2 regions of the Sporolactobacillus sp. PKPK-6 genome follow, and region 1 is predicted to be linked to the other one. Evidence: riboswitches for the same ligand, from Rfam matches in the RefSeq annotation. Region 1 holds a riboswitch; the other holds the start of a gene.
What was found. Region 1 has a riboswitch for S-adenosylmethionine ahead of AC1MBV_RS15225 (Fur-regulated basic protein FbpA). Riboswitches for the same ligand answer to the same signal wherever they lie in the genome.
Positions count from the first base shown of each region.

Region 2: it holds a riboswitch for S-adenosylmethionine, as region 1 does, so the genes downstream of both, AC1MBV_RS10060 (O-acetylhomoserine aminocarboxypropyltransferase/cysteine synthase family protein) here and AC1MBV_RS15225 (Fur-regulated basic protein FbpA) in region 1, are expected to answer to the same signal.

Region 1 covers NZ_JBWXPA010000002.1:896,302-904,426, reverse strand. The annotation lists gene AC1MBV_RS15240 (O-acetylhomoserine aminocarboxypropyltransferase/cysteine synthase family protein) at 1-1,070, shown strand, start outside; gene AC1MBV_RS15235 (iron-containing alcohol dehydrogenase family protein) at 1,087-2,214, shown strand; gene AC1MBV_RS15230 (amidohydrolase) at 2,211-3,362, shown strand; SAM riboswitch class I at 3,468-3,573, shown strand; gene AC1MBV_RS15225 (Fur-regulated basic protein FbpA) at 3,668-3,853, shown strand; gene AC1MBV_RS15220 (DUF4180 domain-containing protein) at 3,795-4,052, shown strand; gene AC1MBV_RS15215 (hypothetical protein) at 4,146-4,907, shown strand; gene AC1MBV_RS15210 (lysylphosphatidylglycerol synthase domain-containing protein) at 5,044-5,961, opposite strand; gene AC1MBV_RS15205 (MGDG synthase family glycosyltransferase) at 5,993-7,156, opposite strand; gene AC1MBV_RS15200 (glycosyl-4,4'-diaponeurosporenoate acyltransferase CrtO family protein) at 7,171-7,698, opposite strand; gene AC1MBV_RS15195 (EAL domain-containing protein) at 7,983-8,125, opposite strand, start outside.
Region 2 covers NZ_JBWXPA010000001.1:2,047,666-2,055,790, reverse strand. The annotation lists gene rpiA (ribose 5-phosphate isomerase A) at 285-989, shown strand; gene AC1MBV_RS10070 (Gfo/Idh/MocA family protein) at 989-1,957, shown strand; gene AC1MBV_RS10065 (aldehyde dehydrogenase family protein) at 2,092-3,588, shown strand; SAM riboswitch class I at 3,731-3,835, shown strand; gene AC1MBV_RS10060 (O-acetylhomoserine aminocarboxypropyltransferase/cysteine synthase family protein) at 3,958-5,262, shown strand; gene AC1MBV_RS10055 (NAD(P)/FAD-dependent oxidoreductase) at 5,349-6,551, opposite strand; tRNA gene AC1MBV_RS10050 (tRNA-Glu) at 6,723-6,794, opposite strand; gene deoC (deoxyribose-phosphate aldolase) at 6,888-7,559, opposite strand; gene AC1MBV_RS10040 (pyrimidine-nucleoside phosphorylase) at 7,574-8,125, opposite strand, start outside.

The DNA.
Region 1 (8,125 bases):
AAGCGGTGGCGGTCGGATCAGGTATGGCGGCCGTTTCCTATACATTGTTAAATCTAGCCGAAGGCGGTGGTCGAATTATCGCCGCAGCAAATATTTATGGATCAAGCTTTGATGAATTTCGAACCCTGTTTCCTAAATTCGGGATTGTTTTTGACTTCATCGATGATATTAATGACCTAGAATGTGTTGAAGCAGTGATCAAAGATGATACGAAAGCAATTTTTGCAGAAAGCGTCACGAATCCGGATACAACGGTGACGAACGTAGAGGCACTGGCAAAACTGGCTCATCGACATGGTATTCCACTGGTTATTGACAATACGTTTCCGACCCCGTATCTCTTTAACCCAATCCGATATGGTGCGGACATCGTCGTCTATTCATCGACAAAAGGAATCAGCGGACACGGAGAAGTTGTTTCAGGATTAATTGTTGACGCTGGAACCTTTGATTATGGGAACGGCAAGTTTAAACAATTTGAGGAAAAAGAATTTGTTCTGGGAAATGAAGACGAGCATGTGGAGCGGAGCTTTATTGAGGCGTTTGGTTCGAACGCATTTGCAGCACGGATCAGGGTTAAGTACCTTCGCTTGCTCGGTGCTGTATTGAGCCCTTTTGAAGCTTATTTAGTTCTCTTAGGTATTGAAACATTGTCCGAACGGCTAGCTAAGCAAGTGAACAGTGCGAAGAAGATTGCCCGGTACCTTGCAGACAATCCCCATGTTAAAGCAGTACACTATTCTGGATTGGCAGAGCATCCGCAGCACGAATTGGTGAACCGATACTTTCCACATGGAGTTGGGGCAATTTTTGCGTTTGAGATTGAAGGAACCGAAGCACAGGCAAAAAAGGTTCTGAGTTCTGTAAACATTTTCAGCTATTTGCCAAATGTGGGAGATGCGCGTTCATTGATTGTTAATCCCGGCCGAACCACGCATCGCGAAATTCCTTCATTAAATCGTGAAAAAACCGGGCTGAGCAACACGCTAATCCGCCTCTCGATCGGTTTGGAAGATGCGGATGACCTGATTGACGATCTGGAACAGGCGATTTATAAAGCATATGAATAAGAATGGGGTGGGGAAAATGGATTTAGGAAAAATCGTCAGAGGCGGTCCAAGTCAGTATCTGTGTACAGAGGATGCCATCAGCCAACTGGATGAACTTGTTTCTCCTTTTTCGTCTGTTCATATTGTTACGGGTGAACAATCATTTTCAGCTTTTCAAAAGGTCTATAAAAAGGAAGTCAAGTGGCCGGTTCATCGCTATGACGGAACATCCAGTCATGAAGATATGGACCGTTTGACGAGTGAGATCGGGCAGGCAGATTTAATTATCGGGATCGGCGGCGGACGTGTATTAGATACGGCTAAGGGTGTCAATCATCGGCTCCGTTCTCAATACATCTGTATCCCAACGGTTCTTGGTACATGCTCCGCGTATACGCCGCTTGCCATCATTTATAATCAGCAGCACGAGCATATCGGCCGCGATCATTTTCAAGAATCCGCTTATGCGGTGCTGGTCGATTTGTCTCTACTGATTGACTCTCCGAAAGACTACTACATTGCCGGTATAGGGGATACGTTAGCGAAATGGTATGAGGCGGAAGCGATACCGAAAGATGAGAGCCAGCAGATCGATCCCTTTGTATCACTGGGACTCACTGCGGCCCTGCAAACGAAAAAACTGCTGCTCCGGTATTCGGAGGAAGCAGTGGTAAGCCTGGAACACCATCAGCTCAGCCCTGCTTTCCGTATTGTATCAGATGTGATTGTCGGTCTTTCCGGAACAGTTGGCAGCTTTGCTCGAGATTATGGCCGTGCTTCCGGTGCCCATGCAGTCCATAATGCAATGAGCAAGATTCCGGAGACGAGCCGTTATCAACATGGGGTAAAGGTTGCGTACGGTTTACTTGTACTACTCGCGACCTTGGGGCAGGATGCTGAAGTTCGGAAATTGCTGCCTTTTTACAAACGAGTGGGTCTGAGTTATTCGCTGAGTCAGTTCAAACTTCAGGATATAGATAAAGCTAAAGAAATTCTTGCCAGAGAATGTCAAACGGAGCTTGGCTTCCGTTTTGTCTTCAAAAATTTTGATCAGGCGTTTATCCTGAATGCTTTGAACCGGGTGGAAACGTTGGTGAACGAAAGCGGAAGTGAAGGCCAGGCAACCGGTGAATTCGACTACAAGGCAGATGAATCGAAAGTATGAGCAGATTTGCAAATGATGGTAAGACCTTTCAATCCATATTCGAAGAGCTGCACCAGAACCCGGAGCTGTCGTTGCATGAATATGAGACAACAAAAAGAATTAAAAACTGGCTGCAGGGTCAATCAGTTACGTTGCGAGAGACCAGCCTGCCGACCGGCGTCTTTGCCGAAATTTCAGGTGATCTGAACGGTCCTGCTGTTGGGCTTCGCGCGGATATTGATGCCTTGCCGATTCATGAACAAACTGACTTACCCTATCAATCACAAAATGAAGGTGTGATGCACGCCTGCGGTCATGATTTTCATACGACCGCTTTGCTCTGGGCCGCTGCTTTACTGAAACAAAATCAGTTGGATCTTCCCGGCACCGTTCGTTTGATTTTTCAACCTGCAGAAGAAACCGGACACGGTGGACTCAAGGTGGTCAAAGACGGTCAGCTCAAAGGACTGGATGCGGTCGTTGGTATTCACAACAAACCAGATTTGCCGGTGGGAACCATTGGAATCAAGGCAGGACCTTTAATGGCGGCTTGCGACAAATTTAAAATTACGTTTAATGGAATCGGCGGTCATGCGGCGATTCCCGAGCGGACCCGAGATCCGATTGTAGCGGCTTCATCGTTCGTTCAAACAGCGCAAACGATCGTCAGCCGAAACATTTCGCCAAAGCATGAAGCGGTCGTGAGCATTACCAGTATTCACGGCGGTGACGTGTGGAATGTGCTGCCTGGAAAGGTCGAACTGCTCGGAACAGTACGCACTTTTTACGATCAGGATCGTGATTTGATCATTGATCGCTTTGCCGCAATCGCCGACGGACTTCAACAGGCGTTCAACGTACAGATTGCTGTGGAATGGGGCCAAGGGACGCCATCCGTATTTAATGAAGAAAAAATAGCTCGAATTATTCGAGAAGCAAATGAAAATGAAGTGCGGGTGGTGACACCTGAAGTTTCGGTGGCCGGGGATGATTTTTCCTGCTTCCAACGCGAGGTACCCGGTGTATTCGCATTTGTAGGATCGAACGGACCCGAAGATTGGCATCATCCTGCGTTTCGGGTTGACCCTAAAGGGATCCGCGTTGCCGCAGAATTCTATTATCGCTCTGCGGTTGCCGTTTTGAAAGCATTAAAGCATGCAAACGTATGATAGAGTCATCGTATTTATGATCAGAATTCATTAGCGGATCTTTTAAATAGTGAGTACAGGAATAAATAATCGACCATACTATACCTAATATAAATTATTGAAAAATGCTTATCCAGAGAGGCGGAGGGAATGGCCCTGCGAAACCTCAGCAACCGGCTGATTGCGGTACGGTGCTAATTCCTAAAGCAGAATCATTGCTTGGAGATAAGTTGAGAGCAGCATAAAGAAAAGCCTGATTTCTCTTCTTATCACTGTGGGAAGAGAACAATTGGGCTTTTTATCTTTTTATAGGGAGATGCGGCACGATGAGCAGTGCACTGAGAAAGATGGTGGAAGACAGACGCGAACAATTAATTGAACAGCTGATTGCACATAGAGTTTATAAGAAAGACGGAAGGCATCTATTTGAATTATCTTTGTCAGAACTGGAACATGAATACAAGCAGGTACAGGCAAGCAGTTCATCGATGCATAATCGAGATTTGGCGTAAGCGCCGCTTTTTAGTGACAGAGCTTGGTGTTGCGGAGGCGATCGTACAGAAATTTGCACTGTATCATACGAAAGCAGCAGCTGTACTTGATAATAGCCAGATCAAAGGCAAGTTCAAGGAGTTTATTTCCGAGAGCAACAGCGGCAATATATTCAGAGTCTATAAGAATGTTAATAAAAGAACATTGGGTTTTGAATAATTATCATTGAGAATGGGGAATTGTTGAAATATACTGGAATCGGACATATACCACTGATAAGGACAAAGAGGAACGAGGGGGCACAATCAAAAAATGAATGGTGAACTGCTTCAGGTATGCAGAATTGTTGCAAGTGCAAAAAAAGCGCTAAAAGAGAACAAGAAAATCATATTTGAATCGTTCAAATATGAGGATTCCATTACTTTTCAGCTTATTGAAAAGAAGTCATGGTTTGGGAAAAAGCCTTTTAAAGCTAGTAATGTAGCAGAATGGTTTGATGAATGTTGTAAACGCGGGTTAGAAGATATAAAATGCTTAACGCCGATGCAGGTAGAAGACAGAAATCTGCTTGGATTTTCAAACTCAAGACAAAACATTTTTGTCTGCTTTTATAAAAGTGGTCATGTAACTTACAATACAGTGCATTGGGACTTCCAGAAAGAAAGGCACGCCTGGACAATCACCTATACAGAACACCGCTGGGATAATCCACCTCAAGAGAAGCCGGAATTTTACGATAATACAGCAGACTTGGTAAACGTTTTAAATGAAATTGAGAAATTCGCGCACTTCATTGAATGTGACCATTTTGCAAATTTATTTCATGAGGCTGCCCTTGCTGCAGAAGGGGAATCTACGAAAGAAATGAAACTGCTCATTGATATGCCGAAGAAGAATTTGAATCTTTTTAAAGCAGCAAGTACCGCTGATGTTTTTGGTGCTATGGGCTCATGGAATGATTCTCCGCCATACATGGCTCATGAAAAAAATGTAGACGAACAATATGAACATTTATCTGCGGAATTATTTAGACAGTTATGTTTAGCGACTCTCTATGCGGTGAATGAATGGTAATATTCTTCATGATCATCTGACACCTTTTTTAATCCTCTTATGAATTCCATTTATTTGTGCTTTGTAACTTTACCAATCGAATCGCTTAATTAAACTGAGTTAGCAAATGATAAGTGTGCATCGCCCAAACAGCTTTTTACAGTTTCTGATGTAGCATATTTCTGAGTGCTTTTCCATATTTCCCGTGCAGGGCCAGAATATATAGAACAACACCCAATGGAAGCAGTGCGGCATATTGTATGAAATGAAGCAGTAAGCCTGCCGAAAGCGCCGCGCTCTGCTGAATGCCTAGTCCGGCAAGACCGATAATGACTCCGTATTCGAAAAGACCCACGGAACCGGGTGAGGCAGGTATAAACCCAATAAGGTTTGTTGTGGCAAAAACGGCCAGCGACATACGCAAAGATGCGCCCCAGCCGAAGCCGAACGCAATTAGTCCCATCCAAATGGAAAGGAGGAGAAGTATATACGAGAAAAGCACCCAAAGCATCATGTTCAGCATTCCGATTGTTAGATAGCCATGAACATAGTTTCGAAATCGCGGAACAAAAGAAACAACAGTCAGCAGCAACGCGATGAGGGTAATACATGAAAAGAAAGAAATCCATAAGATTGTAACAATCATGGGCTCTTTAAATCCGGAAAAGGGTACGGCGAAAAGGGAGATGACGATAATTGCTATCGAGTCGGCGATCGCCGGTATCATCACCAATTCCGTCCGACGAAATGCGCTGTAGTTGTCCGGGAAAAAAGCAAAACGTAATCCGTCACCAATATGAAGGGGCAGAATCATATTTGCCGCATGACCGATACCAACGATTTGCAGAGCTCTCAGACGGTTAATATTCGGATCAATGCCCAATGTGTATCCAAGACTCCGAACATAGTTTGAATAGATATTAATGGCAACTGAACAAAAAACTAAGAACCAATTTATTTTCGCATTGAATACAGTGCTTAGATCCAGACTGCCGAATGTTTTGAATGAATAATAGACGACTAAAACAGTTATGATTATTCCTATTAGTAATTTGAATTTTGTTTTTGTTGCCATTCAACTGCTCCTGCTGCACGTTTTTTGAATTTTAGTCGGTCAAAGAATGTTCAAGTGATTGACTGATTTTCAGAGCGTTGGGTTCCTTTGCTGTTTGTATGAGCAATTCAGTGATCTTGCGCGCCGATTCAGGCTTTTTGAACTCATACTGGTTCTGAGCGATCTGCAGGAGCTGTTCCCCGTCATTTTCCAACAATGCTGAAATCATAGTCGGCAATTGGCGCAAGTCTTTGCAATAGAGTCCCAATCTGTGTTTAAGGACAAAATGAGGATTCTTTGCCTCCTGTCCACGCAATGCACCGGTGACGATGACGGGTTTGCACAGGTTGACCGCCTCCATTAATACATTAGGGCTAGCCCGCATGATCAGAAGATCAGCCTCCATCATGCGCGCCTTTACTTCTTTAATAAATCCATAAATGGTCACTCGTTTTCCAATGTAGGGGGACAAAGTGCTTTCCATTAATTTGATTAATGCCGTGTTATGTCCTGCAATAATCGTTAGATGGATTTTCTCATCACTTAGCAAGATTTTGGCGATTTTCAGAACCTGAGTCGAGCCTTGACTCCCGCTCATTAGGAGAATAGAAATAAAATTTTTGCGCATGTGACGGAGATCAGGCTTTTTAGGCAGTTTCAAGTCACAGAAGTCGCTGCGTGTCGGGAAGCCGGTATGAAACAATTGATCCTGAGACATACCAGCCTTTAGCATTCTTTGTTCCGCTTCGTCAGAAGGACATATAATATATTTTGCCCGCTTGTCTGCCCAAAGGCTCGTGACATTGTCTAAATCCGCAATCAACGAGATAACAGGAATAGACAAATGTGCCCGATCTAAGACATTGATTACCGAACCGATGAAAAGATTATGAACGGATACGATGACATCGGGATGAAAGGCGTCGATTTTTTCTAACAATGACTTTCTGATGTTATGTGCGACAAACCAATTGACAAGCTGCTTAAATGGACTGCTCAATCGGTAAATGAGACCCCAAAGAGCAGGAAATTTCACTGCAAATGAGTCATAACCTCGGCTGGATGAACGAAGAATACGGCTTCCCAGGTCGAATCCATCAATAACTGTAAACTGAATATCCGGTGACAAAAGCCGGAGCTGCTTGCTCAGCGCTTCCGTGATACTTTTATGTCCGCATCCCGTATGCTCAGATGAAATAAACAGAATTCTACTCACAGAAAAATTCCCCTTCATATATCTTTATGGAGTACTTCCAAATCATTTATCCTATTTCCGTTTAAGTTCGTTTTTTTATTGGCAAGAATACTTAAAATTCTCGGTCGATTGTAACGTTGTATCATGATATAGGGAAGATTGCACACGACAGCAATGAAGATCATAAGCATCGAAACACCTGTATGATTCCATTGCGTAAAGAGCAAAGAACTGATCATAATGCACCAATGAACGAGCTCGGCACGGCAGGTCTCCAAAGCAAATCTGTACAAATAATCCGGGCTGGATCGCTTCATTTGTTTTTTTGAAAAAAGGAAGGACAGAAAATCACTGAGCTCCGGTAAGAGACTCTTCCACCTTTTCACATTAAACCAGTCCTGATAGAAATGGCCGCCTTTTTCCCAGCGCCTTTCCCTAAACAGCCAGCTATCCAATTGGAAGATGGTTATGGGAAGCTTGATCGAAATAATCGTATTGATCAACGAAATAATCATGAAGATGATAAAATTATTAACCAATGCAAGTACTTTCACAATACTCATCATCTCTCTTTTTAAAATCAAAGGTACCTTTTTGTAAAAAAATCCATGCAAAAATTGCTGTCCGGTAAAAAACAGCTTATAAGACTATTTGTGTTAATCATCGAAGGATATTCACTTAAACTATAGATTAAAAGTCAGGTGGAATCAATATGGCATGTCTTCAGGTATGTGTCAAACTTAAAACAGAGCTGATTGAAAACCAGCGGAAGCGGTATAACATAAAGATCCTGTTTCCCATCTTTATTAAAGAAGAAACAGGATCATATTTTATACAAGTAATCCGCCTAGGAGTGACTTTCTATTTGTTTTGCAAAAAATTCGTATTTACCCGTTGTCACAAAATCACAATCTGGTGGCATTGGATTTTCTCTAAGAAGCAGTGCAAGTTTATTTAATAACTGAGAAAAAATGATGCGCTTCTTCTCTT
Region 2 (8,125 bases), on a different contig from region 1:
ATTTGTTTGTCTCCCGTTGCCTATTTTTATATCCGAGTAATTGAATATGTTTTAACGGAATTTCATTCTAACATTTTTCCGAAAAACAAACAACACAATTAAAATATGCTTCATTAAAGGTCTTTTATTCACTTCTGGTTGTCAGATCAAATCAGCACAATAATTTTTTCACTATTCTGCTTCTGCCGAGGACTATTGTTTGAACAGTACATTTAAGCATGGTATACTTAAGCCATTAAATAGCACATATTCTTTATATTCGCACATATGTGCGATCGGTGGTGATGAAAACGAGCGCTTTTGATATTAAGAAAGAATGTGCCAAAGAAGCTTTGGCGATCATTCCCAATCATTCGATCATTGGCTTAGGCGGAGGCAGTACGATCAGTCATCTGATTCATTTTATTAAAGAAAAAGATAATTTTGAGGTGCAAGTTGTCACGCCCTCAATGCAAACAAAGCTACTCTGCTTAGAGAATGGTCTGCAGGTACTCCATACAGAGTGCGTCGATCATATTGATTTGGCCTTTGACGGATGCGACCAAGTTGACCAGCAGCTTTTTGCCCTAAAAAGCGGCGGAGGGATTCATGCATTAGAGAAACTCATCGGTTCAATGGCTGATGAGTACATCCTTCTCGTTGATGAATCCAAATACGCACAGACATTAACCTTCGAAAAGCCAGTTGTCCTAGAACTTCTGACCGAGGCTATGGCCTACGTACGCAGCAAGGTTGAACAATTAGGTGGAAGACCGGAGATGCGCCGCAGTGCGGCAAAGGATGGATTCACGATCTCCGATAACGGCCATCTTTTAATGGATGTCTATTTTGATCAGGTTAGTGATATTCGAAAACTGGACGACGATTTACAAGCTATCCGCGGCGTCATTGATACATCTCTTTTCGTCGATGTTGCAACAAAGGCATTGATCGCCGGCGAAAACGGCATGCGCTGGCTAAGCAAGACATCTCGTGAGGTGAACCATTAATGAGTGATCGAAAATGGGCGATCATCGGTCCCGGAGCCATTGCTGCTGAATTTGCGCAGACGCTGCATGCGAGCGGCCGCAAAATATATGGGGTCGGTTCGCGAAGCTTGGAACGTGCCCAAGCCTTTGCCGACAAGAATCATATTGAGAAAGCTTACGGAAGTTACGATGAACTTTTAAGTGACCCTGCCATTGACATCGTTTACCTTTCAACACCTCATTCCAATCATTACAGCTACCTGCTTAAGTGTTTGGAATCAGGCAAACACGTCCTATGCGAAAAGGCAATTACAGTCAGCAGCAGGCAACTGGATCCTGTCATTCGTTACGCAAAGCAAAAGAATTTGATTGTTGCCGAGGCAATGACGATTTATCACATGCCACTTTATCAAAAGCTGAAGGAAGTCGTCGAGAGCGGAGCCATTGGCGAAGTCAAAATGGTGAACGTTACCTTCGGCAGCCTAAAACCATATGACGTAAACAATCGTTTCTTCAATATGAATCTCGCAGGAGGCGCACTTCTTGATATTGGTGCATACGCCCTGTCCTTTGCGCGTTTCTTTCTCAGCAGCCAGCCTAATGAAATCTTGACCACAGTCAAACAATTCGAGACCGGTGCCGATGAACAATCCGGCATTATTTTAAAAAATCCGGATGACCAAATGGCTGTTGTTACACTCACGATGAGAGCGAAATTGCCGAAACGGGGAATTGTCACCGGAGATAAAGCTTATATAACTGTGGACAATTTTCCGCGAGCTGATCAAGCGACCATTACCTATCCGGATGGTCGCACGGAAACACTTAAAGCCGGAAGCACTGATCAGGCAATGGTTTATGAATACGATTACATGAATGCTGCAGTAAACCGAGAAATTGATGAACAAACACTTCCGCTGACCGACAGTGTGATGAAAATTATGACCAACGTGCGTGATCAATGGGGCATCCGCTATCCATTTGAGTAACAGTCGCATCCGTTACAATTAGCATTTTGCATTTGTTTTAAAAATAGAGAGCGTTTTCTTTTTATTTTTTGAAACTCTGCATTACAATAGACATGTGATATTAATTACACTAAATTTTGAAGGGAAGATGTGCAATGAGTATTAAAGACACAGTCCTGGAACACGCAGTAGATACTGAATACAAACTATATATCGGCGGTAAATGGGTTGAAGGCTCTGAAGGTAAAAAAATAGCAAGCTACAATCCTAGCACCGGTGAAAAGCTGACTGAATTCACTGACGCGAGTCATGCCGATGTAGACGCAGCTGTGGAAGCAGCTACAAAAGCATTTGACACATGGAAGGATGTCAGCGTTCAAGAGAAAAGTACTCTGTTGCTTAAGATCGCTGATTTAATTGATGAAAACGCTGATCACCTGGCACTTGTTGAAACATTAGATAACGGCAAACCGCTTCGTGAAACAAAGGGAATTGACGTTCCGGCAAGTTCAGATCACTTCCGCTATTTTGCCGGTGTTATCCGTTCCGAAGAAGGCACGGCTAACGCACTTGACGAAAATACATTGACCATCAATCTAAAGGAACCTATTGGTGTCGTTGGGCAAATTGTTCCTTGGAACTTCCCATTGCTGATGGCCGCTTGGAAGATTGCTCCTGCAATTGCAGCAGGAAACACGGTTGTCATTCACCCATCTTCTTCAACATCACTGAGTCTGCTCGAATTGGCTAAAATTTTCGATCAGGCACTCCCAGCAGGAGTCGTGAATGTTATTACCGGACGCGGCTCTGATTCCGGCGATTATATGCTGCATCATCCCGGCTTTGCAAAGCTTGCGTTCACCGGCTCAACCCAAATCGGTTATGAAGTTGCCGCGGCAGCTGCAAAGCGCTTGATTCCGGCAACCCTTGAACTCGGCGGCAAATCGGCCAACATTTTCTTTGATGACGCTCCATGGGAACGTGCCATTGAAGGCGCACAGCTCGGCATTCTATTCAATCAAGGCCAAGTATGCTGTGCAGGTTCACGAATCTTCGTTCAAGAAGGCATCTATGATAAATTCGTTAGCGCACTAAAAGATGCATTCGAGAAAGTTAATGTCGGTTTGCCTTGGGAAGACGGCGTTCAAATGGGTGCTCAAGTCAACAAACGGCAACTGGAAAAGATCTTGGAATATGTTAAGATCGGCCAGGATGAAGGCGCAAAGCTTGTGACCGGCGGATGCCAGCTGACGGACAACAACCTCGATAAAGGTGTCTTCATGGCCCCAACGCTTCTTGCAGACGCAAATAACGACATGCGAATCGCTCAGGAAGAAATCTTCGGACCGGTTGCAACGGTTATCAAATTTAAAGATGCAGATGAAGCAATTAAACTCGCAAACCAATCGGATTACGGTCTTGGCGGTGCGGTATGGACACAAGATATCAACAAGGCACTCCGTGTCGCTCGCAGCGTACGTACCGGTCGTATGTGGGTCAACACCTACAACCAGCTTCCTGCAGGTGCTCCATTCGGCGGCTACAAGAAATCCGGTATCGGCCGTGAAACGTATAAGAGTATTCTTGATGCTTATACGCAAACGAAGAATATCTACATCAGCACAAAAGAAACAGTTGACGGTCTCTATTAATCAGGTCTGTCATTCTATCAGAAAGAGACGAATGCTTCACGCATTCGCCTTTTTCTTTATTTTTGATTAAACATATCAAATTACTTGTATTTATTGCTTGACAAATAAAACACAGCACGATAAACTGTACACAATTAAATAAATCTTATCAAGAGTGGCGGAGGGACTGGCCCGACGAAGCCCGACAACCAGCACGTTTGATGTGTATGGTGTTAATTCCAGCAGATTAAATTCTGGCAGATAAGAAAAGAACCGGCGAATAAGGCCGCTTCCCTATCTACTCTGCGGGAAGCGGTCTTTTAATCTGCGCACCCTTTTTTCTAAGATTTTATTTAATGTAAAACTTAAAGAACATAGGGAGAGATGAACATGGCAGAGGAAAGAAAATATGGTTTTGAGACTTTGCAGGTACACGCAGGTCAAGTGCCTGATCCTGCAACAGGTGCACGTGCCGTACCAATCTATCAGACTACTTCATTTGTATTCAAGGATGCAGACGAAGCAGCAGACTTCTTTCAATTGAAAAGGCCGGGCAATGTGTATGCACGCATTATGAACCCAACTGAAGATGTCTTTGAACAGCGCGTTGCTCAGCTTGAAGGCGGATCCGCAGCTCTTGCCACCTCTTCAGGACTTGCGGCGATTACGTACGCCATTTTGAATGTTGCAAATGCCGGTGATCATATTGTTGCTGCCTCTACCTTGTACGGTGGTACGTATGAATTGTTCAATGTCACTTTGAAAAAACTCGGTATTGATGTCACATTCGTTGATCCGGATGATCCGGAAAATTTCCGCGCAGCAATCCGTGATAATACAAAAGCACTCTACGGTGAAACGATTGGTAACCCGAAAATCAATATTCTCGATATCGAAGCCGTTGCCAATATCGCACACGAAAATAAAATTCCTCTCATTGTTGACAACACCTTCGGAACACCTTACCTCGTTCGTCCAATCGAATTCGACGCAGATGTCGTTGTCCATTCTGCTACGAAATTTATTGGTGGCCACGGAACTGCTATCGGAGGCATTCTCGTTGACGGAGGAAAATTTGACTGGCGGGCAAGTGGCAAATTCCCTGATTTCACGACACCGGACAAAAACTACGGCGGCTTGGTCTATGCTGATCTCGCACCTGCTTCATTCGCTGCAAAAGCACGTGTTCAGCTGCTGCGCAACACAGGCGCAACAGTCAGCCCGCAGAATGCATTCCTGTTCCTGCAAGGCTTGGAATCTCTTTCCCTGCGTGTGGAACGCCATGTTCAAAATGCACGCAAAGTTGCTGAGTTTTTAAACAATCATCCGAAAATCACATGGGTAAACTATCCTGAACTTGATGGCAACCCATACAAAGAACTGTCAAAAAAATACTTTCCAAAAGGTCCCGGATCCATTTTCACATTTGGCGTGAAAGGCGGACTACAAGCGGGTAAGACATTAATCAACAATGTAAAGCTGTTCTCATTGCTCGCCAATGTGGCCGATGCAAAATCGCTGATCATTCATCCGGCAAGCACGACACATGCTGAATTGACTGCGGAAGAACAGGCCTTTACCGGTGTAACACCCGAACTGATTCGTGTATCCATTGGTATCGAAAGCGTTGACGACATCATCTATGATCTGGAACAGGCATTGGCAAAAGTTCCGGACGCGGTCGCAGCTAAATAATAGAATAGACAAAGAGTAAAGCTATCGGGGGTTATTAACTAGAAGGAGCCTGCAAATGATTTAGTTTGCAGGCTCCTTATTATTTTTTATTTGTTCAGGCTGAATCTCCCTTTTTTTATCATGGTTTCAACACCGCCGATTTTTGCCAGCGATCGGTTTTCAATCACTTTTTTCATAATGGATGCCGGTCGGCCTTTGAGATTTCTGCCCATAATTTCTCCGACCGCATCATTGCGGCCAAGCGAACACACGGTGCCCATAAATTTAAAGACAAACGGCTTTGTCGACGCTTCCTCAATCCTTGCATTCAAGTTATATGCCGCACAATCCGCTTGCTGCATCGCAATTTGCGCGGTGGTCGGATAGGGACGACCATCTTCCGGATTAATGACAGCTGAACAATCGCCTATAATCAGAATTTCCGGATGATCAGGAACAGATAAGTCATCGTTAACAATCACGCGACCGCGGCGCTGCGCAAATCCCGATGCACTGACAACAGAACTTCCGCTGACTCCCCCGGTCCAAACAAATGTACCGGCCTGAAGCGTTTTGATTTGATCACCTGATTTGTAATAGATCCGTTCAGCATCAATACCGCTGACCCTGCCGATTATAAATTCAACACCGTTCTCGCTCAGCTTATGCGCGCCGTATTCCGCCAATTTTCGATTGAACATCGGAAGCGCATGAGGCGTTGGTTCAATACACAGGATACGTACTAAACTCCGATCCACTTGGAACTGTTCAATAAGTTTCGGAATGCGATGAGTCAGTTCTCCTAAAAATTCAAAACTTGTAAACCCTGCACCGCCGACTGCAATCACCAAATGCTCCGGACGGTGATCATTACTCCATTTTTCAAACTGATTTTCAATATGATCTTTTATTTTCGTTACAGAAGGAATATCTGCGATGGACAGACCATAGCGATTCATGCCTTTGATACCGAAATATTCCGGTTCAAAACCCAATCCAATCAGCAAATAGTCATAGGAAACAGGATCATGATCCTTCAGGAAGACCTGTCTTGCTTCCTTGTCCACATGCAGGACAGTACCCTGAATAAATGTTGTCTGCTTCTGATCAATAACAAGATTAAGTGAATAGCAAATTTCATCTGAATTCGATGTCCCGGCTGCAACCTCATGAAGTGAAGTCGTTTCACAATGGTAATTGTTCTTATCAATAAGAATAAGGTCTGCATTTGGTTTCATTTTTTGCAATTTCTTTAATGTGCGCAATCCTCCATAACCTGCTCCAAGAATGACAATTCGTTTTTTAGCCAAAATCATCACGTCCTTTCATTATTTTTTTATATGCTCAAAAATTACTCATTGCATCGTCACATTCTGTTCACATTTTCCTTCTTTATTGTAGCTCAATATGTAAACGCTTACAATAACGAAAGTAAAAATAAATGCCATCCGTCTTAACCGGATGGCTGCTTTTCGTTTATAGAGGGCGTACGGGAATTGAACCCGCGATCATGGAATGAGAATCCATTGGCTTAACCACTTGCCCAACGCCCTATAATCATCGTGCAACAGTTGAACGGGAACAATCCCACTCATTCGGCACGACAAAAAGTATACCACACTATACACAATTAATTCAAGTCTTTATTAAAGCGTATTCCCGTTTCCGTTTGCCTCAGCAATGATTTTAACCCCTGAGCTTGCACCAATCCGAGAAGCACCAGCAGCGATCATTGCTTCGGCATCTGCTTTCGAATGAATGCCGCCTGCCGCTTTGACGCCGACATTTTCACCCACCGTCTGACGCATGAGCGCAACATCTTCAACGGTTGCACCTCCGGTAGAAAATCCGGTTGATGTCTTCACATAATCCGCTCCCGCCTGAACAGCTAACTGACAAGCACGTGCCTTCTCATCATCGGTTAACAAACAGGCTTCGATGATTACTTTAACAAGCGCCTGTTTTTCGGCCGCTTGCACAACGGCATGAATGTCTGCCTGAACTTTTTCTTCTTTTCCGCTTTTCAAAGCGCCGATATTAATGACCATGTCTACTTCCTCAGCGCCTTTGGCGATCGCATCCCTTGTTTCAAATGCCTTTGCTTCGCTTGTTGCCGCTCCGAGCGGGAAACCGATAACCGTACATACCTTCACTTCAGAGTCTTTGAGTTGTTCTGCGGCGAGCGGAACCCAGCATGGGTTCACGCATACGGAGGCAAAATCGAATTTTTTTGCCTCCTCAGTCAGCTTCAGGATATCCTTCTCCGTTGCATCTGCTTTTAGTGCTGTATGATCAATATATTTTGCGAGCTGATTCATGTCTGTCTCTCCTTTTAGTGAATGATTCTGTGGATGAGCGCCGGCTTGTCTGCATGGCCGGCAATGGTTATATTTTGATTCAGTTTCTCTATAACTTGGTCGATACGCTTAGAATCCGAGTGAATGGTGAGCAGAGTTTCTCCCTCGGTCACAGAGTCGCCAACCTTTTTGTGCAGAACAATGCCTGTTGCATGGTTGATGGTATCTTCCTTCGTCGCTCTTCCGGCACCAAGCAGCATGGCCGCAAGACCGATCTGGTCCGCCTTCATTTCAGCGACCACCCCGGATGATTGGGCGGGAAGCCGGATCTGATATTCGGCCTTCGGCAATCGCTCCGGATAATCAGCGATGCTCGGATCCCCACCTTGATTTTTAATAAATTGTTTAAATTTATCAAATGCCTTGCCCTGTTCCAGCGCTTGTTCAAGCAGCTGTTTTGCTTCATCCGGATGCGATGCCTTGCCGGCAAACAGAACCATTCGGCTGCCTAGCTCAAGCACAAGCTCGCGCAAGTCACTGGGACCATGTCCTTGCAGCGTATCGATGGCTTCTTTCACTTCAAGCGC